DNA from 3 places in the Crystallibacter crystallopoietes genome. Region 3 is predicted to be linked to each of the others. Evidence: riboswitches for the same ligand, from Rfam matches in the RefSeq annotation. Region 3 holds a riboswitch; each other region holds the start of a gene.
The links. A riboswitch is a leader RNA that binds a small molecule or an ion and turns the genes downstream of it on or off. The one in region 3 is predicted to bind thiamine pyrophosphate.
Positions count from the first base shown of each region.

Region 1: it holds a riboswitch for thiamine pyrophosphate, as region 3 does, so the genes downstream of both, AC20117_RS12900 (3-oxoacyl-ACP reductase) here and AC20117_RS02960 (ECF transporter S component) in region 3, are expected to answer to the same signal.
Region 2: it holds a riboswitch for thiamine pyrophosphate, as region 3 does, so the genes downstream of both, thiC (phosphomethylpyrimidine synthase ThiC) here and AC20117_RS02960 (ECF transporter S component) in region 3, are expected to answer to the same signal.

Region 1 covers NZ_CP018863.1:2,742,993-2,749,963, reverse strand. Annotated here, with positions in the region: gene AC20117_RS12925 (AraC family transcriptional regulator) at 1-844, opposite strand, end outside; gene AC20117_RS12920 (hypothetical protein) at 932-1,123, opposite strand; gene AC20117_RS12915 (dihydrolipoyl dehydrogenase family protein) at 1,293-2,690, shown strand; gene AC20117_RS12910 (hypothetical protein) at 2,773-3,135, opposite strand; gene AC20117_RS12905 (hypothetical protein) at 3,355-3,699, shown strand; TPP riboswitch at 3,771-3,864, shown strand; gene AC20117_RS12900 (3-oxoacyl-ACP reductase) at 3,917-4,681, shown strand; gene AC20117_RS12895 (LLM class flavin-dependent oxidoreductase) at 4,681-5,997, shown strand; gene gluQRS (tRNA glutamyl-Q(34) synthetase GluQRS) at 6,007-6,915, shown strand; gene AC20117_RS12885 (FadR/GntR family transcriptional regulator) at 6,933-6,971, opposite strand, start outside.
Region 2 covers NZ_CP018865.1:36,778-43,748, forward strand. Annotated here, with positions in the region: gene AC20117_RS22180 (flavin reductase family protein) at 45-671, shown strand; gene AC20117_RS22185 (SLC13 family permease) at 738-2,102, opposite strand; gene AC20117_RS22190 (maleate cis-trans isomerase family protein) at 2,114-2,932, opposite strand; gene AC20117_RS22195 (IclR family transcriptional regulator) at 3,090-3,917, shown strand; gene AC20117_RS22200 (histone-like nucleoid-structuring protein Lsr2) at 4,322-4,660, opposite strand; TPP riboswitch at 4,955-5,064, shown strand; gene thiC (phosphomethylpyrimidine synthase ThiC) at 5,061-6,797, shown strand.
Region 3 covers NZ_CP018863.1:613,913-620,883, forward strand. Annotated here, with positions in the region: gene AC20117_RS02945 (O-succinylhomoserine sulfhydrylase) at 1-534, shown strand, start outside; gene AC20117_RS02950 (energy-coupling factor transporter transmembrane component T family protein) at 667-1,464, opposite strand; gene AC20117_RS02955 (ABC transporter ATP-binding protein) at 1,461-3,020, opposite strand; gene AC20117_RS02960 (ECF transporter S component) at 3,024-3,638, opposite strand; TPP riboswitch at 3,691-3,829, opposite strand; gene AC20117_RS02965 (DUF4235 domain-containing protein) at 3,904-4,200, shown strand; partial or broken gene mnhG (monovalent cation/H(+) antiporter subunit G) at 4,383-4,760, opposite strand; gene AC20117_RS02975 (MrpF/PhaF family protein) at 4,750-5,019, opposite strand; gene AC20117_RS02980 (Na+/H+ antiporter subunit E) at 5,031-5,597, opposite strand; gene AC20117_RS02985 (Na+/H+ antiporter subunit D) at 5,594-6,971, opposite strand, start outside.

The DNA of each region.
Region 1 (6,971 bases), 2.1 Mb from region 3:
CCTCGGCAAAGATCCGCGTCAGATGGCGTTCGCTGATGCCGACAGCCGCGGCAACTTCGGCGGCGCTAAGCTGCGGATCGCCCAGCCGGTCCTCGATGTAACTGCGGGCGGTGGCAAGGTAACCGGCACCGGTGCCACTGCGATCCCCTCCAATCACGAGGCCGAGCAGTTCCAGGGCCGCGTCCTCCGCTCGGTCCAGGTCCGCCGATGGGCTGGGCTGGGCCTGCCCGGCGATCGTACCGCTGACCAACTTGGCCAAGGCGAGCATGTGGCGGTTCGCTGCCTCGCCCTGATTGAAGTTGAATACCCGGGGCTTCAACAGCGGTTTCCCGCCGGACAGTTCCAGATAGTCATCGCGCGGGATGGTGAGCACCAGCTCACGCAGACCCTTGCAAAAGCCACGCAGAAATGGCCGGTCGGCGTCGTAGATGACCGCTTGGCCGGGTTTGAGCGATTCCTGTCCGTCTCCATAGTAGAAAAATGCTTCGCCCTCCAATGCGAAGAAGACAGCAATGGCGCCCATGGGGTTCTGGCGGATGAAGCGTTCATTTCGTTCTACCACCTGCGCACTGCCCTTGACCTGGGCAAACTTCAGCGAGGGGAAATGCAGGTTCACCTCGCTGGCCTGCAGCGGGGCATCATCCATGGTGCGGATGTCCAGCGGAATCAGAGCCTTGGAGTTATGGTGCTCCCAAAGTTGGACCCGATTGGTCGCCGGGATGCCGTTGGTGTTGAACTTCAGGAGCTTCGCCGGCCTGGATCCGGGCAGCACGGGGACCGGCCCTACGGATCGGTCCTGCTCCGCAGCATGCCGCCGCGCGGCATCGAAATGGTGCTGGCTCATGGATCAAGAAGTGTATCGTGAATCACATCGACGCGGTACCCCGGGCACCGCGTTATGAGGGCGTCCGCCTACTGCTCACGCAAAGCGTCAGTACCCGTAACCGCCCTCCTTGGCGTTGTCAGCCTCGGCTGAACCGTCAACATTTTCCGAATCAGGACCAGCCGCCTTTTCCAAAGGTTCCTCCTGGCCGCTACCGGTTTCGGCAGCTGGCTGGGGCTCGTGGGGATGCAGCTTGGAGTCCTCGGACTGATCGCTCTTTTCGCTCTCTTCACTGGTCATCGTGAACACTCCTACCGTTGCACTGCGGTGTCGTCAGGCGTTTGCCGGACGGAAGATTTCCAGCGTAGATAGGTACTAAGCAAACTGTCCATACCCCTTCTGGAAGGGGGCCCGCGTAGGATCGACCGGAGGGCGGCACTGCCCGGCGGCACACTTCAGGAGGACCATCATGGACGTTGAAGAAGTCGACCTGCTGGTCATCGGCGGCGGCAAGGCGGGCAAATCCCTGGCGATGGACCGGGCCAAAGCCGGGCAGAAAGTAGCTATGGTTGAGCGCGGCATGATCGGCGGCACCTGCATCAACGTGGCCTGCATTCCCACGAAGACCCTGATCAACAGCGGCCGGATACTGGAGATCGTCCGGCGTGCGGAAGAATTCGGTATTTCCGGCGTCGAAGACCCGCGGATGGATCTGGCCTTGCTGCGGCACCGCAAGGACGACGTCGTCGGCACCATGGTCAAGGGACAGTTCAGCAGCTTCACCGATTCCGGCATGGATTTCATCCTGGGTGAAGCGAAATTCACCGGGCCCAGAACGGTGCATGTGGACCTTAACGACGGCGGCACCCGCGTTTTGCGCGGCACCGACGTCGTGGTTAATCTCGGCACCGAGCCGGCGCTGCCGCCTATCGCCGGGCTGGCGGAGGCCCGGGTGCAGACCAGCAATACCTTGCTCGAGCTTGAGTCGCTGCCGGAGAGCATTGTCATCCTCGGCGGCGGCTACATCGGCTGCGAATTTGCGGACCTGCTCAACACCATCGGCGTCGATGTGACGATCGTCCAGCGCGGGAACCAGTTGCTGGGCCGCGAGGACGAAGACGTGTCGGCCGCGGTCAAGAAGGCCTTTATCGACGCCGGCATCACCGTCCGCCTCGGCGCCGCTGCCGAAGCGATCCAGCGCGCTGCGGACGGCTCCGTCACCGTCACCCTTGACAACGGCGAAACGCTCAGCGGAAAGGACGTCCTGGTGGCGCTCGGCCGGAAACCCATGACCGACGGCGCCAATTTGGAAGCTACTGGCGTGGTTCTGGACGACCGCGGCTTCATCGGGGTCGACGAGCAGTTGCGGGCAGCCGACGGCGTGTGGGCTGCCGGCGACGCTGCCGGAACCCCGCAGTTCACGCATGCTTCCTACGACGACTACCGCATCCTCAAAGCGAATTTGGCCGCCCGGCATGGCGACGGCGAGGCCCGCACTACTGAGGGACGGCTCATTCCCTACACCGTCTTCATCACGCCGGAACTGGGCCGGGTCGGCCTGACGGAGCAGCAGGCCCGCGAGGCCGGCCACGAGGTGCGCATCGCCAAGATGCCGGTTGCCGCCATCCCGCGCGCCCGCACACTGGGCCAGACCGAGGGCGTGTGGAAGGCCGTGCTGGACCGGAAGACCGGCAGCATCCTGGGCGTGGCGCTGCTGGGCACCGAGGCCAGCGAAGCCATCGCCGTGGTCCAGATGGCCATGCTGGCCGGCCTGGATTTCACTGCGGTACGGGACGCCGTCATCACCCATCCGACCATTGCCGAAGGTCTGAATCTGCTCTTCACCCCGGCTTACCTGGAGGATTGAGCCAGCCGGGACGGCAACCACGCCGGGCAGCCGGCGGAGATTTATTCAGCTGCGCCGGCGCTCTCGGAAGACCTCGTCCTGCCTACCGTGCCGCAGCGCCTGGTCCCATTCGGCGATGAATCCGTCGAGGGTGCCCTTGCTCGTCGGCGGCAATAAACAATGCCATGTCCTGATCGGCGGTTTCCCTGCGGGTGACGGCCCAGATCTCCTCGTACCGGCCGGCACGCCCGGCTTCCCGCAGGACGGTCCGGAACCGGCGGCTGTAGTCCCGCTCCTCCGGCCGACCGAAGCGCTCTGACTTCAGGTACACAAACGCGAGCACCGCAACCACGGCTCCGCCAATAACCACGGTTCCAATCAGCGCGATCCCATCCGGCAGCAGGAGGGAAAGGACCCACCAGAGCAGGCCCAGGAAAACCATCAATGCCCCAAGGACGATGATCACCGCTCCAGATTAGCCCTCCCGAACAGGGACCGCGGCGACCGGGAACGACCTCGGCAGCCCGCTTCAGGATGACCGGCTCCTGGCCGCCCGGCTACGGCGCGCCGATCTCCGCTGCGTCCCCTCAGTTTGAGGGTGTCCGCCTTCCCGGGCCAGGCCTACGATGAGCCCTACACCGGCTCGCACCATGAGTTCCCTGCAGCAGCAAAAGAAGGATCCGTCATGGAATGTATTACTTGGTTTGTGCCCATCCTGCCCGGGAAGCTTGAAGCGTGGAGAGCTTTCGTGGAGGAGATCAACGGTCCGCGGAAGGACGATTTCGCCAAGTCCAGGCAGCGCCTCGGGGCCAGCCGCGAAGTGATCGGCCTGGTCCAGTCGCCCGAAGGAGACTTTGCCGCCTTGTTCCATGAGGGCGAAAGCGTCGCCGGAGGGTTCAGCATGCTGGCCGGCTCGGATGATCCCTTCGACGTCTGGTTCAAGGACAAAATTCTCGAGCTCCATGGGGTCACCAAGGAGATGCTGGCTCAGGGACCGCCTTCTCAAGTGGTGATGGACTACCGGGCGTAACGACGTCGAGCTTCATAGACCGATTGGAGGTGGCGTTGCTGCAGTAACCCGCTCGCGCAGGTAGACTCGCACGCAGTGACACGGGGTGCCCCTTTCGGGGCTGAGAGTAAACCCGTTGAACCTGATCTAGTTCGTACTAGCGAAGGGATGTCATGCAGCGGCTGCCGTGCGGTGCGCTGCACCCATCTTTTCGCCTTATTCAAGGTGGAGAACCTCTATGCAGCTCGCAGAACAGACCGTACTGGTAACCGGCGGCGGCCGTGGCCTCGGCGCTCGGATCGTCGCAGCCTTCGCGGAAGCCGGCGCCCGGGTAGTCATCAATTACCGCAACAGCGGCTCGGCAGCCGAGGAGCTGGCCGCCAAGTTCGGGCCGGAACAGGCCCTGGCTCTTCGTGCGGACGTCACCGATGCCGGGCAGGTGGCGGAGCTGTTCAGCCGTGCCGAAGCCCATTTCGGCGGCGCAGTAACCACGGTGGTCAATAACGCGCTGGCGGATTTCTCCTTCAACGGGGATGCCCGCTCCAACGCCGCCGATATCTCGTGGTCCGAGTTCGAAACCCAGTTTTCCGGCAGCGTGCGCGGCGCGCTGAACACCGCTCAGCAGGCACTTCCCGGCATGCGCGGCCACCGGTTCGGCCGGATCATCAACATCGGCACCAACCTCTTCCAGAATCCGGTGGTGCCGTACCACGACTACACGGCCGCCAAGGCGGCCCTGCTCTCGCTGACCCGGACGCTGGCGGCGGACCTGGGCCAGCACAACGTCACCGTCAACATGGTCTCCGGCGGGCTGCTCCGCACCACCGACGCCAGCGCTGCCACACCAGATGAGGTCTTCGACCTGATCGCCGCCTCCACCCCGCTGCGCAAAGTAACGACGCCGGAAGAACTGGCCGACGCGGTACTGTTCTTCGCGTCGCCCTGGGCCCGCTCGGTGACCGGGCAGAACCTGATGGTCGACGGCGGACTGGTGATGAACTAATGGCGGCGCGGCAACTGCACTTCAACGCGTTCCTGTTCGGCTGCGGCCACCACAGCGCCGCCTGGCGCCGGCCGCAATCGCCCATTGAACAGCTCGGCGACATCGCATTCTACGAGCGGCTGGCCCAAACCGCGGAGCGAGGCCTGTTCGATGCTGTTTTCTTCGCCGACGGGCACTCAACCGGCAACCTGGGCGCGGGGCCGCTCTGGCATCTGGAACCCCTCACCGCGCTGTCAGCCATGGCCCGGGCCACCAGCAGGATCGGCCTGGTCAGTACCGTGTCGGCCACCTTCTACACGCCCTTCCACGCCGCCCGCATGCTGGCCTCGCTGGACCACATCAGCGCCGGGCGCATCGGTTGGAACGTCGTCACATCGATGTTCGACGCCGAGGCACGCAACCACGGCATGGCGGCCATTCCCGGACATCAGGAACGCTACGACCGCGCCGCCGAATTCATCGACGTCGCCCAGCGGCTGTGGGATTCCTGGACCGACGACGCGCTCGTCCTCGACCGGCAGGGCTACTACGCGGATCCGGCCGAAGTTGCGCCGCTCCACCATTCAGGACAGCACTTTCTGGTGGACGGCCCGCTAACCGTCCCGCGCTCCCCGCAGGGCCGGCCGGTGCTGTTCCAAGCCGGTGCCTCGGAGCAGGGACGCGACCTCGCCGCCCGCTATGCCGAAGGCATCTACGCCGTCGCCTACGATCTGGCCAGCGCGCAGGCCTACTACGCGGATGTGAAGCGCCGCATCGCCGCAGCCGGGCGGAACCCGGACAAGGTTGCCGTCATGCCTGGCCTGGTGACTTACCTCGGGACAACGACGGCGGAAGCCAAGGCCAAGCAGGCCGAAACCGATGCGCTGCTGCCCACGGAACACTCTCTGGCCCAGCTGGGCACCTTCATCCAGCAGGACTGCAGCGGCTGGGAGCTGGACGCGCCCGTGCCAAGCCTCCCGCCGGCGTCGGAATTCACCGGCCCGCAGGGCCGCTACACCACCATCCTGCGCATTATCGACGCCGAAAAGCCTACGGTGCGCCAGTTGCTCGGAAGGCTGGCGGCCGGCGGCGGACACTGCACCATGACCGGCACGCCCGAACAGGTGGCGGACCAGATCGAGCTTTGGTTCACCTCCGGCGGCGCGGACGGATTCAACCTGATGCCGCCGCTGCTGCCGGATTCCCTGAACGAGTTTGTGGACCGCGTCATTCCGGTGCTGCAGCGCAGGGGGCTGTTCCGCACCTCCTACACCGGCAGCACGCTGCGCGAGCATCTGGGACTGGACCGCCCGGCCGTCGGCGACTTCGCTTTATAGACTGGACCCGTGCCTCCTATCGACGCCGGAGCCGGCCGCTTCGCCCCCAGCCCCTCGGGCGAACTGCATGTAGGAAACCTGCGCACCGCCATCCTTGCCTGGCTCTTCGCCCGCAGCACCGGCCGCGATTTCCTGCTGCGGATCGAGGATCTGGACCGAGCCCGCGCCGGAGCGGAAGACAAAGTACTCGAGGATCTGGCCGCCGTCGGGCTTACATGGGATGGCAACGTGCTCAGCCAGACGGACCGCTTCCCCCTCTACCGCGCGGCCATCACCGCCCTGGCCGACGCGGGTCGGGTCTACGAATGCTTCTGTACCCGCAGGGAGATCGCCGAAGCCCCCAGCGCTCCGCACGCCCCGGCCGGCGCCTACCCCGGAACCTGCCGCAACCTCAGCGATGCAGAACGCGAACGACGGCGGCAGGAGCGTCCCGCTGCGCTCCGGCTGCGCGCCGGGGTCACCGAATACACCGTGACCGACCGGCTGCACGGCGAGTACACCGGCGTCGTCGACGACCTGGTGCTGCTGCGCAACGATGGCGTGCCGGCCTACAACCTCGCCGTCGTCGTCGACGATGCGGAGCAGGGCATCGACCAGGTGGTCCGCGGCGATGACCTGCTCAGTTCCACGCCCCGGCAGGCCTATCTGGCGTCCCTGCTCGGCCTGGCGCCGGTCGAATATGTCCATGTGCCGCTGGTGTTGAATACCCATCACCGCCGGATCGCCAAGCGCGACGGCGCCATTTCCCTGCGCACCCTCGCGCTGGCCGGGATTGGTCCCGGCACGGTGCGGGACATGGTCCTGCGCTCGGTCGGCCTCCCGGCCGGGCCGCTGGAGCAGGTACTCGAGGCGTTCTCACCCGGTCAACTGCCCACCGAGCCGTGGATCTTCGAACCGCCTGTGCTCGACCTGCACTAAAAAATTCCGCAGCTTTCTTACTTGAGCAGCGCCACGTCCGAGACCAGTTCGATGTG
Region 2 (6,971 bases), on a different replicon from region 3:
ATGGTCCGGGCGTTGGGGATGGGCCGGATGGTTATGGTGGAACAATGCGAACGGACTTTAGCCCTGAAAAACTGTCTTCCCGCGATTTCTACCGTCTGCTGACGGCGGTGGTTGTCCCCCGGCCCATCGCTTGGGTCTCCAGCACCTCGGCCGAGGGCGTGGACAACCTGGCGCCGCATTCGTTCTTCACGGTGGCGTCGGTGAATCCACCGATCGTCCAGTTCACCTCCGTGGGCGAGAAGGACTCGTTGCGCAACATTCGGGCGACGGGCGAGTTCGTGGTCAACCTGGCATCGGTCAGCTTGATGGCCGAAGTGAATGCGACGGGCACGAATTTCGATCCGGAGGTCAGCGAGTTCGATGCGGCCGGTGTGATGCGGGAGCCGAGCCTAACGGTGAAACCGCCGCGGGTGCTCCAGTCCCCGGTGGCTCTGGAGTGCAAGCTCCACCAGCTGCTGCCGATGGGTGACTGCACGCTGGTTTTCGGCAAGGTCATGCATGCGACGGTGACGTCGGAGGTGCTGGACGGGACGCACCCGCGGATCGACCAGTTGGAGCCGCTGTCTAGGCTCGGGCTGGACGAGTGGGGTGCGCTGGGCGAAGTCCGGGAGATCAAGCGGATCCGCAAGTCCGAGTGGCCCGGGCACTTCCGTCCCGGTTCTGCCGAATAGGGCGCGTCCGACAACGGTGCGCCGGGATCGGCCCACCGTTGTCGTACTTGCTCTCGTCGCTTTGGCTTAGCCGATACCGAGTTGGACGAAGACGAACCAGACGAGCAGCGGCACGACGAAGATCATCGCGATCGCCCAGAGCAGCAGTGCGCGGAAGAACATCCGCTCGTCCTTGGGCTCGGCGCTGGCCATCAGCAGGGCGCCGCTGGTGGACATCGGGCTCACATCGACCACAGAGGAGCTGATCGCGATCGCTGTGACCACGCCGATCGGGGTCAACAGCGGGTCCATGGCGATCGGCGTGACGATCGGGCCGACCACGCCGAGGGTTCCCGTGGTGGAGGCGAAGGCCGAAACGATGCCGACGACGTAGCTGGTGACGAGCGCGGCGAGGGAACTGTTGCCCAGTCCGGCAATACCGGCCTGCAGCTCCGCCAAGGCACCCATTTCCTCGAGCATGCCGACGTAGGTGACGATACCGGTGACGAGGATGATGGCCGACCACGGCATGCTCTCGACGGCCGGCTTCTGCACGCCGGAGTTACAGGCGATCAGGGCGAGGGCGACGACCAGCGAGGCGACGCCGACATCGAGGGCGAAGACGGTAGTCAGGACCAGCAGGGCGCCGATGCCGACCAGGGTGAGGACACGGATCGGGGTGGCAGCGACCTTCTGGGGCCGCACCTTGCCGCCGTCAGTCGCGACCGCCGCCGGTGCGGGGACAGTCAGGACCGCTGTGCCGCGGCCGGCTGGCGTGGTCCCGCCAACACCCGTCCCGTAGGCAGGGCCGGCGGAGACGCCGCCCGACGCCTCGCTGCGGGCGGCCCGCTTCTTCATGATGCTTTCGATCAGCAGGTAGGCGAAGACCGCCAGCACTACATTGAAGAGGAAGCAGTACACGTAGAGCTTGAGCGAGTCCCCGGAGGCCCCGGCCTCATCGAGCATGACATTGGCCAGCACGCCGAACGGGTTGACCGGCGAGAAAGCGCCCGCGTTGGCGCCTTGGACGATGACCAGGCCCATGGACAGCGTGCTGATGCCGAACCGGCTCCCCAGAGCCAGGCCCACCGGGGCGACAATGGCGATGGCGGCCGGGGTGAACGCGCCGGCTGAAGCCAGGGCGGCGGTGAGCAGGAACATCAGCACCGGAACCAGGAACCGGCGGTTGCCTGCGAGCAGTTCGGCCCAGTAGGCCAGCAAGTCAATCGTGCCGTTGATTCGCACGATCGCGAAGAGCAGGGTCGCCCCGACCAGGATGAAGAACAGCCCGGAGGGGAACTGCGCGATCACGTCCTTGATTGACAGCCCGGCCACGATGGTGCCGACGCCGAAGGCAGCCACGATGGCGATGAGGCCAGCATTCAACCGGGTGAAGGAGCCGATGGCGAACGCCGCGATAAGTACGGCGAAGGCGATGAGCGACAGTGACATGGCGGTATCCTTTAGACTCGCGCAGGCAGCTTGAGGGGGACGCCGGACAGCAGGCTGCCGGCGCCGCTGATCGAAGGCTCGTGGCCCAGTGCCTTCAGGATCTCATAGGCGGTTGCCGTGGCAGCGGTAATGACCGGCAGACCCAGCTCGTCCTCGACGGCCTGGACGGCAGGAAGCGACGGCATCTGCACACAGGCCGAGAGGACGATGGCGTCCGCGCCTTCGCGCTTGAGGTTGCGGGCGATCTCCGGCAGGTTCTGCGGGTCCAGGCAACCGACAGCGAGGTTATCGGCGACTTCGAGGCTGACGGCGTCGAGGACCTCAATACCCGCTCCCTCGATGTACTCACGGACCATCTGGGTCAGCGGCTTCATGTACGGGGTGACCATGGCAACCTTCCGGGCGCCCATCTCCTGCAGCGTCCGGACCAAAGCACCGGCGCTACTGGTAACGGCGGCGGGGTGGCCGTTGTCCTCGGCAGCCTTGGCGATTGTTTCCTCGGAACCGACATGCGCGTTGGGCCCCTGGGCCATCACGGCCACCAGACAGGCATAGGCGATTGCATCGACGTCGGCATCGGACACTGCCGCGGCACAGCCGGCGGCCTTGCCCACCATGGCCAGCAGCTCTTCCTTGTTGACGTTCTTCATGCCCGCACGGGCCGAATGGAAGGTGTACTTCTGCCCGGTGGCCTCGGACTGGCGGCGGAACAGCTCCGGCAGTTCGGTCTCCATTGTGGTGTTCGAGCTGGGAACGATCAGGCCGATGCGGGACAGGCCGGCCTGCTTCGGCGCGGGAACGGTTTCACAGGTGATGTCAGGGGTACTCACGAATTTCTCCACAGTGCTAGGACTCTCAAAAACCCACTTCGCGGGATCGCAACCCATCATGCGGGTTACTGCCGTAGAATGTCAACTGGATCACATTCAGCGAGGGGGGGGGGGCAGGCCGTTCCCACCGGCGGTCTGCAAACGAAGGAGCGATAAGATGGCGAGGCAGCAGACAGCGGACACCAGAGGCAAGGACAAGGGATTGGCAACGGAGAGTAACGCCGGATCATCTCCGATCCTGGTCCTCCACAAAGTGACGCAGATCCTCGACTGCTTCTCTATCGAATCCCCCGAACCAACTCTGCAGGAGATCATCCGGAAGACCGGGCTGCCTTCAAGTACCTGCCAGCGCCTGGTGCAGAGTATGCTCCACGAGGGATTCCTGGACCGCGACGGCGACCGGTACCGGATCGGAATCGGGCTGGTACGCTGGGCCACCCCCGGAACGCTAGGCCTCGACGTCGTACGTTTGGTCAAGCCCATCCTGCAGAAGCTGCGCGACGAGACCGGCGAAAGCGCCTCCTTCTACATCCGCGACGGCGTCTACCGCACCATCGTGGCGGTCGCCGAAACCCGCCACGTTGTCATGCGGCCGTTCATGGTCGGGCAGGTCATGCCCATCCACGCCGGCGCCGCCGGGAAAATCTTCCTCGCCTACGACCCGGACGCGCGAAACGCCATCGCCGGCTCCGTGCTCGCCAAGTTCACCCCCGCTACGCCGGACAGTCTCGAGAAACTGGACCTTCAGGTCGCGCAGACCCGGAAGCTGGGTTTCGCCGCAGCCTTCGGCGAGCGTCACAGCGACGTCGGTTCCATCAGCGCGCCCGTCTTCGACCATGCCGGCCAGCTCGCCGGCGCGCTCGGACTTGGCTTCCCCACCCAGCGGATAGGCCCTGCCGACGCCGAACGGCTTGGACCAGTTGTAGCGCAGGCAGCGCGCGCCGCAAGTGAGTCGCTCGGCTTCATCACACGACAGGCGCAGTAGGCCAACGACGGGCACCATCACCGCTGACGCGTCGGCCTCCGCAGCACCGGATCGGCGCGGGGCACGCCTCCGGCCGGAACGCTGTCGGGTGTGGTGTTAGGCTCCGGGTCCGCGATATTTCGTGAACGCCGATAACGGCGCATAAGTCGGCCTAGGAAGTGGCGCCAAGGCAGCTGCGTGTCATGACTCCGGCAATTGCTCCCCCGCCCGAAACCAGTTTCGAAGAGAACCCGGTACGGTCGCCATCGGGCCTTGGAGGAAGTCATCGCTGACGTCGTCTGTCGGCTTCGCCCCGCACTGTTCGGGATAGGTAACCGGTGTACTGATGTCCGCGGGCTCTCCGTCTGCTTGGATTCATAGGCCGGTGGAAATCCTGGATGACCTGCAAGAGCAGTCATCCAGGCTCAGGCCACGGCCCTTTGGTAGGCGTCGACGATTTCGGCTGATATCCGGCCCCGCCCGGGAACCTGAAAGCCCTTACCTTTCGCCCCTTCACGGATCTTCCGGGCCTCATCCCGCCCGTTTGCTGCCGGCGCGGAACGGGAAGTGCGCTGTCTGGAAGCAGCCGCAGTGGCCTTGCGCCCGGCGCTGATGTACTGGTGCAACACGTTGCGTACGGCGGCGGCCTCATCGGTTGACAGGTCGATTTCGTAGTTAATGCCGTTAAGTCCGAATTGCACGGTTTCGTCGGCCGGCCCGCCATCCAAGTCCGATACCAGAACGATCTTGATCTGCTGCGCCATGCCGGATGGACTCCTAAATAGTGCGAATAGTTGTCCCCGCTTAATCATTACGCAGATCCTCAGCGCCCATGAAAGCATGCAGCGCCGCTGTACGGACGTCTGGGGGGAATCATCACAACCCCGGCATGCCGCCCGGCAGCCGTTCAAGAGCCGGTTCAGGCGCGCACTGTTGTCCCGACGTGACCGTCCGGAATCAGGCAGCCGCCCGGACAGAAGCAGCGGTCTCGGTGCGGTCTCCCACGGCCTAGGCACGGGCCTTGTTTCTGTCGGTAGGCCTGCCGCTGCTATCCTCGTGTGTATCCACACGGGAGCCCTGTTGCAGGGGCTGAGATCAGGCTGATGCAGCCTGCGACCGTCGAACCTGTCCGGGTAATGCCGGCGAAGGAAGTGAAGATCAATCATGAACGATTCGTTCCACCCTGCCCACTCGCTTCAGTACGTCTCGGGAGCGGACCCGGAAATCCGGGTTCCGGTGACCGCGATCGCGCTGGACGACTCCCCCGGCGGGCAGCCGAATCCGTCCCTGCAGGTCTACCGCACCACCGGCCCCGGCAGCGATCCAGTGGTCGGCCTCCCGCCGCTCCGGGAAGGCTGGATTGCCGGACGGGCCGATACCGAAAGCTACGGCGGGCGGGGCCGCGACTTGCTCGACGACGGCCGCGCCGCGGCCCGCCGCGGAGCCGCTTCGGCCGAATGGCGAGGTGCAAAACCCAAGCCGCGCCGCGCCGCCGGCAGCCGGACCGTGACCCAGATGCACTACGCACGCCACGGCATCATCACCGAGGAGATGAGGTTCGTCGCCCTGCGCGAGAACTGCGACGTCGAACTTGTCCGCTCGGAGCTCGCAGCGGGACGGGCGATCATTCCGGCCAACATCAACCACCCCGAGTCCGAACCGATGATCATCGGCAAGGCCTTCCTGGTCAAAATCAACGCGAACATCGGCAACTCGGCCGTGACCAGCTCGATCGCCGAGGAGGTGGACAAACTGCAGTGGGCGACCCGGTGGGGCGCCGACACGGTGATGGACCTATCCACCGGCGACGACATCCACACCACGCGGGAATGGATCATCCGCAACTCCCCCGTGCCCATCGGGACCGTCCCGATCTACCAGGCGCTGGAGAAGGTCAACGGCGAGGCCAACGCCCTGACCTGGGAGATCTACCGCGACACCGTGATCGAACAATGCGAGCAAGGCGTTGACTACATGACCATCCACGCCGGAGTGCTGCTGCGCTACGTACCGCTGACAGCCGAGCGGGTCACCGGCATCGTCTCCCGCGGCGGCTCCATCATGGCCGGCTGGTGCCTGGCGCACCACCGGGAGAACTTCCTCTACACCCACTTCGACGAACTCTGCGAAATCTTCGCCCGCTACGACGTCGCCTTCTCCCTGGGCGACGGACTCCGTCCCGGTTCGGTAGCCGACGCCAACGACGCCGCCCAGTTCGCGGAGCTGGACACCCTCGCCGAACTGACCAAGCGCGCCTGGCAGTACGACGTGCAGGTCATGGTGGAAGGCCCCGGCCACATCCCGCTCCACCAGGTCCGCGAGAATGTGGAACGCCAACAGGAACTGTGCAACGGAGCTCCCTTCTACACCCTCGGCCCGCTGGTCACCGACGTCGCTCCCGGCTACGACCACATCACATCAGCCATCGGCGCCACCGAAATCGCCCGCTACGGCACGGCGATGCTCTGCTACGTCACTCCCAAGGAACACCTTGGCCTACCCAACAAAGACGACGTCAAGACCGGCGTCATCACCTACAAGATCGCCGCCCACGCCGCGGACCTCGCCAAAGGGCACCCCGGCGCCCGGGAGCGCGATGACGCACTGTCCAAGGCACGCTTCGAATTCCGGTGGCGTGACCAGTTCGCCCTGTCCCTGGACCCGGTCACAGCCGAAGCGTTCCACGACGAAACCCTGCCCGCCGAACCGGCCAAGACCGCCCATTTCTGCTCCATGTGCGGGCCGAAGTTCTGTTCCATGAGGATCTCCCAGGACATCCGCGACCAGTTTGGCAGCGCCAGCGAGCAGGAAGCCATCGCGGGCATGAACGCCAAGTCCGTCGAATTCCTGGAATCCGGCGGCAAGGTCTACCTCCCGGCACCGGCCATGCCGCGCACCTAAAAGTCCGGCTTCCACGCGGCCGCCGAAGCCGCGGCCGTGTCGAAACCCAATGCGAGGACACGTAATCCCGTGGAACCGGAGGAACATGCCGGGCTTCTTCAAGAGTCAGGCCACCGGCAAGCTCCGATAACGGCGCACATGTCGCCGCCTGGCTGGATCGGGGTCGGAAAGATC
Region 3 (6,971 bases):
CGTGCGGATTTCATCAACGGCCCGGTCAAGCAGCTGATGCGCCACACCGGTCCCGCGCTGAGCCCGTTCAACGCCTGGACACTGCTCAAGGGGCTGGAGACGATGTCCCTGCGCGTGAACTATTCGACGGCATCCGCCCTGGAGATCGCCCGCTGGCTGCAAACCCAGCCGGCGGTGCGGCGGGTGGTCTACCCGTTCCTCGAATCGCATCCGCAGTACGAATTGGCGCGCCGCCAGATGAGCGGCGGCGGAACCGTGGTCACGTTTGAGCTTGAGCCGGATGCCGCCAGCGGCGCGGACGCCAAGGCCGCCGCGTTCCGGCTGCTCAACTCGCTGACCACGGTGGACATTTCGAACAACCTCGGCGACGCCAAGTCCCTGATCACCCATCCGGCCACCACCACGCACCGCGCGATGGGACCGGACGGACGGGCCGCGATCGGGCTTGGCGACGGCTTCGTCCGGCTGTCCGTGGGTCTGGAAGCCACCGGGGACCTGCTCAAGGACCTGGACCGGGCGCTCTCCAAACCGTAGCCGGCCCGTAGATCCAGGGCGTTGACGAAGGCACGCGCCTTTTGCGCGCAGCCGTAATCGAGGAGGCAGCTGCGGCCCTTCCCAAATCTGAAAAGGGCCGCAGCTGACCAGTGGATCGCGAAGGAGCCGGGGTCAGCCGAGGATGAAGTTCCAGGTCCCGGCGGAGACGGCGGCGGCAACGGCTGCCGCCGAGACCAGGGCACCGCCCAGGAAGACCCAGATATCCACCCTGCTGAACGTCGATTCCCGCGCCCAGGTGCGTTGTGCCCCGCCGAAACCGCGGGCCTCCATTGCCACCGCCAGGCGGGTGGCGCGCCGGATCGCCTGCACGATCAGCCCGAACGCCTGGCCAAGGAACGCGGCGAATTTGGCCAGCGGCTTGTTCTCGGCGCCGACTCCGCGGGCACGGCGGGCCAGACCCAGGGTCCGCCATTCCTCGACCAGCAGACCCACCAGCCGGAGGCCGGCCAGGGCCCCGAGCACAAACCGGTGCGGCAGCTTCAGCTTCTGCGCCAGCGCATCGGCCAGATCGGTGGGGTCAGTGGTCAGCAGCAGGAAGATTCCGGGCAGTGCCACCGCCAGGGACCGCAGCCCGATGGCGACGCCGGAGTTGATGGAATCCTCGGTGAACAGCAGCGGGCCCGCTTCGAAGACCACCGCGCCGGTTTTCTCCGCCAGCAGCGCCGTGCCGTAGGCGCCAACCGCGGCCGCCACCACCAGCGGCCAGCCGCGCCGGAACAATGCCCAGGCGCTGATGCCCAGTACCGGCAGCAGCAGCAGTTCCGCGGCCAGCACCACGCCGGCGCTCACCCAGTCCACGCTGAGCATCACCACTACGGTGACCATGGCAACGGCGGCGAGCTTCGAGAGCGGATTGGCACGGGTGAAGGGCGAGGCAGTCAGCCGCGGGGTCATGATGTCCAGGCTCATGCCGCCCTCCCGCTCGCGACCCGCGCCTGGACCTGTGCTGTTCCCTCCGCCACGCGCAGGACGTTGCCGCCGAGCGCCGCGGTGAAGTCGCCGTCGTGGGTCACGGACACCACGGCGTGGCCTTCGGCGATCAGTCCGCCGAGCAGCGAGACCAGTTCCGCCCAGGTGTTCGCGTCCTGCCCGAAGGTCGGTTCATCCAGGACCAGGATGTCCGGGCTGGTGGCCAGCATGGTCGCCACGGACAGCCTGCGCTTCTCCCCGCCCGAAAGGGTGAAGGGATTGGCCTGCAGGAGTTTGGTCAGCCGCAGCCTCTCGGCGATGGCATCAACGCGGCGGCGCACCTCGTCCTCCGGGAGCCGGGCGACGCGCCGGGGACCGAATTCGAGTTCGTCGATCACCCGGTGGGTCAGGAACTGGTGCTCGGGTTCCTGGAAGACAGTGCCGATCCTAGTGACGAGTTCAGCTGATTTCCACTTGTGCACCGTACTGGCCGCACCCCGCCGGAGCTCCGGTGCGGCCTCAAGCCTGCCGCCCGCGGGGGTCAGCAGCCCGGCCAGGGTCAGCGCCAGGGTTGACTTGCCGGCGCCGTTGGGGCCGGTGATGCTCAGCGCCTCGCCCGCCGCCAGTTCCAGCGAGACCTTACTGACTACCGGCCCGGCCCTGCGGGTCCGGGCCACGGACAGCTCCGCCGCCCGGAGCAGGCCCGTGCCCGGCGTGCTGTGGCTCCCGCCGTTACCGCGGCCGCTGGGGGGCCCGGGCGTGCGCAGCCGGGGCGTGTAGCCGGGGACCCAGACACCCGCTTCGATCAGTCGTTCCCTGGTACCTGCGGCATTGAGCACCTCAGCCGGCGGACCGTCGGCGAGAACTCCACCGTCGGCCGCCAGCACGATGACCCGATCCACCACGTCCGCCCAGATGGCCACGCGGTGCTCCACCACAATCAGGGTGGCGCCGGTGCGCTCAAGCACCCCGACGACGGCGTCCCGGACCTCCAGTACGCCGTCCGGGTCCAGGTTCGCCGTGGGCTCGTCCAGCAACAGGACTCCCGGCCGCATGGCCAGGACCGATGCCAGTGCGAGCCGCTGCTTCTGTCCGCCGGAGAGTGCGGTGGTGGGGTGGTCCAGCGGGACTTCGAGGCCCACATCCGACAGGCTTTTGCGCACCCGCGACCAGATTTCGTCCCGCGGCAGGGCCATGTTCTCCGCGCCGAAGGTGACCTCGTCCCCCACCCGGGCCATGACCACCTGCGACTCCGGGTCCTGAAGCACCAGTCCCGTCCGGCCGCGGGACTGGACCGGGTGCATGCCGTCGACGGTCAGGCGGCCGGCTTCGTCCCCTTCGCCTTCGTCGCCCAGCACCCCCGCGATGGCATGCAGCAGGGTGGATTTGCCGGCACCGGAGGCGCCGAGCAGCAGCACGCGCTCCCCCGGCTCGATCCTGAAGCTCACGTCGCTGACCGCCGGATCCTTGCGGCCGGCATGGCGCCAGCCGTATCCCTCGGCGGTAACGGCGGCCGGGCGGCCGCGCTCCGCCGTCGTGCTTTGAGTGTTTGCCATGGCCTATACGTCTGCCGTCCGGCCGGCGGCAAAGGACGAGAGCGCGCCCGTCTTGGCCAGTCCCCTCATCGCCAGCCAGGGCAGCAGGCCGGCGATGACCACGCCGGAGACTGCGGCGAACAGCGTGTACCAGAGCTTCCAGTCTGTGGCCCATTCCACGTTCCACAGGATGTTCTCGCCGATGGCCAGCGCCAGGCCTGCACCCAGCCCGGCCAGCAGCGACACGCCGAGGTTGAACTTCTTGTAGAGGAAGAGCAGGAAGACCAGTTCCGCGCCGACGCCCTGGATCAGGCCGGAGAGGAGCACGGTGAGGCCGAACTGCGTGCCCAGCAGGCTCGACACGGCGGCCGCGAGGACCTCGCAGTAGATCGCCGCGCCGGGCTTGCGGATGAGCAGCCCACCCAGGACCCCGGCCGTGAGCCAGCCGCCGGCATAGAGCCCGCCGGCTGGCGGGAAGGCCGCGGTCAGCACCGCGATGCCCGAATAACCGGCGGACCAGGCCCAGAAGATAACGCCGATGGCTACGCCGATCACGGACGCCACGACAATATCGACAACTCGCCAGGTGTAACGGGGTTTGCGCGCAGCAGCCTGCGGGGAAGGTGTAACGGTGTTCATGGAAAATCCTCCTGAGGTTCAGGAGGGGAGGGCAACCCGGCTTTTCCGGGCACACCCTGAGATCTCGACTCCCTTCGCCGGTACTAACCGGAGCAGGTTCGAGGGTCTGCGGCTGGCCGCACTCTCAGCGTCCCGACCCGGTACCGCTGCTTGCCGTGGTTACCGTGACGGACGCTCCCCTGTCGTCATGTGTGCTTTTTCAAGCGTCTTCCAGTGTACTACTGACGACGGCGGGTGGCAGCCGACCCGGAAAACGCTAGGCTGGGTGGCAGATGACATTACCGACGAAGGGCAGTGGCAAATGAGTATGGTTTTGAAACTTCTGGGTACGTTGGTGAGCATCGGTGCGGGCCTGGCCGGCGCCAAGCTCATCGACATCCTGTGGAAGGCCGTCACCGGGGAGGACTCCCCCAAGCATGACGACGACATGGAGAACAGCCTGCGCGCCACCCTCGCCTTTGCCGCGATTTCCGGTACTGTCAGCGCGATCATCCGTGTGCTTTCCCAGCGCGGAACCATGCAGGCAGTCAACCGCTTCAACCGGACCCGCGACATGGTCTAGTCCCCGGGGCAGTTTCAGGATTCGCGGCGGCGTTTGGCGGAAGCCTTCGCCGCCGCTTCCTTTGGCTCCTTGATCCGCAACGCGCCCTTCAGCTTTCCTGCAGGCTTTTCGTCAGCCTTCCCGGCGGCGTCCAGTTCCGCCGCCAGCTCGGGATCGGCAGCCAGCGCCGCCTCTTCCGCGGCATCCGCCTTCCGGCGTTCGGCTTCTTCCGCCGCGGCTTTCTGGACCACCGCATCCAGGTCGTCCACGCTCAGTGTTTCCCGGTGCAGGTGCTTGGTGCGGTAACCAGCACGGCCCACCATGTGTGCCGACACCGGAACCGTCAGCAGCTGGAACAGCCAGGCGATAATCAGCACCGGCACCGCTGCCCAGCTGCGGAGCTGCAGGGCCAGGCCGATCAGCAGCAGCAGCAGCCCGAAAACCTGGGGCTTGGTGGCTGCGTGCATCCGCGAGAGCAGGTCCGGAAACCGGAGCAGCCCGATAGCGGCGGCCAGGGACATAAGCGCCCCGAGGACCAGGCAGAGTCCGGCGGCAATTTCCAGCACAAAATCAGTGTTCATGGGTCCGCCTGTCGATGACGAAGCGGGCTACCGTGACTGAGCCGATGAAGCCGATCAGGGAAATGATGATCACCAAGGTCAGATTGGCCTGATGCTTCCGGACGGCCATGTCAGCTATCAGGCCCGCGCAGACGATGGCCAGCAGAACGTCGATAGCGATCACCCTGTCCAAGATGGAGGGGCCTTTGACAATGCGGGAGATTGCGACGGCGGCGGAGAAGGCCAGGACGACCGTGACGATCACCAGGACAACTTCCATGAACGGACTGTTCAACTGGTTCCTCCGTTCCGCCGGTTTGCTGCCTCCGCTTTGACCATGGCGACTTCCTCTTTACTGCCGATGGCCCGGATCAGCCCGGCCTCGATCCTGCGGACCTGGTCGCGGAACCGGTCCGCCTTGTCCGGGTCCGGAATGTCCAGCACGTGCAGGTAGAGCGTCGACGTGGACCGGTCCACGTCCACCACGAGACTCCCGGGAATCAGCGAGATGGTGTGACCGGTGGCGGTAACCAGCAGGTCCGAATGGCTGCGCAGCTGGACGGCCACCACACCGTTCTTGGTCCTTGGTCCCCGGGTGAGCGCGATCCAGAAGACCTCGAAACTGGCCTTGGCCACGTTCAGTACGAACGCCGCCACGAACACGGCTGCTGCCCACAGATTCAGCCGTCCGGCAAGTTCTACCGGCGGCAAGTAAAAGATATTGACGACGGCGAGGGCGATGAGCAGTCCGAAAATCAGGTTGCCGGCGCTGAAGTCCTGCCAGAGGGCGCCCCAGAGGATGACCAGCCAGACCAGCAGGGGAATTTCGACGAGCAGCGGAATCCGGGAACGGGTCATTGCTCAACCCCCTGTGCCGCGCCGGTGCCGAGAACGGCTTCGATGTAGGGTGTGCGCTCGAGCATCGCCCGGGCGCCCTGATCGCTCAGCTGGAACAGCGGGCCGGCGAAGACGGTCAGTGCCACTCCGAGTGCCACCAGGCCCATGGTGGCTCCGACCATGCTCTTGGGCAGCAGGTGGATGGTCCCCCTGCCGGAGAACCGGCCGGTGGGCTTGTCGGTCACGTACTTGGAGGTGCGCAGCGTGGAACCGTCCGGCTTGCTGGCCAGCAGCACCGGATCCGGATGCTCGGCGTCCTCCGGCGTCCGCCAGAAGGCCCTGTTCCAGACGCGGGCCATGGCCATCAGGGTCAGCAGGGAGGTGACGACGCTGCCGATCACCAGCGTGTACGACACCGGGGTGGCAAGATCGACGCCGCCTTGCAGCAGGCCCAGCTTGCCGAGGAAGCCGGAGAAGGGCGGGATGCCCGCCAGGTTCATGGCCGGCACAAAGTACAGGATCGCCAGCAGCGGCGAGAGCTTCGCCATGCCGCCCAGCCGGTCCATGTTGGAGGTGCCGCCGCGGCGTTCGATCAGACCCGCCACCAGGAACAGGCTGGTCTGGACGGTAATGTGGTGCGCCACGTAGTACATCGTCGATCCCAGTCCGACCACTGAGCTCATCGCCAGGCCGAAAACCATGTAGCCGATGTGGCTGACCAGCGTGAACGAGAGCATGCGTTTGATGTCGATCTGGGCCAGCGCTCCGAGGATGCCGACCAGCATGGTCAGCAGCGCAACGATCATCAGGAAGGTGTTGATCCGGTCCCCCGGAAAGAGCAGCGTCTCGGTCCGGATCAGGGCGTAGACACCCACCTTGGTCAGCAGGCCGGCGAACACTGCGGTAACCGGGGCCGGTGCGGTGGGATACGAGTCGGGCAGCCAGAAGGACAGCGGGAACACCGCGGCCTTGATGCCGAACGCCACCACCAGCATCAGGTGCAGAATCATTTGCGTGGAGTCATCCAGTTCGCCCAGCTTCACGGCCAGGTCGGCCATGTTGATGGTGCCGGTCGCCGCGTAGATCATCGCAATGGAGAGCAGGAACAGCATCGACGAAATAACGCTGACCACCACGTACGTCACGCCAGCCCGGACACGTGGCCCCGTCCCGCCCATGGTCATCAGGACATAACTGGCGGTCAGCAGAATCTCGAAACCTACGTAGAGGTTGAACAGGTCCCCGGTGAGGAAAGCGTTGGACACCCCCGCCACGAGGATCAGGTAAGTGGGATGGAAAATCGAGATGGGACCGTCCTCGTCCCCATCTGCCATGCCTTGGCCGGATGCGTAGACCAGCACCGCCAGGCTCACGGCCGAGGAGATCACGAGCATC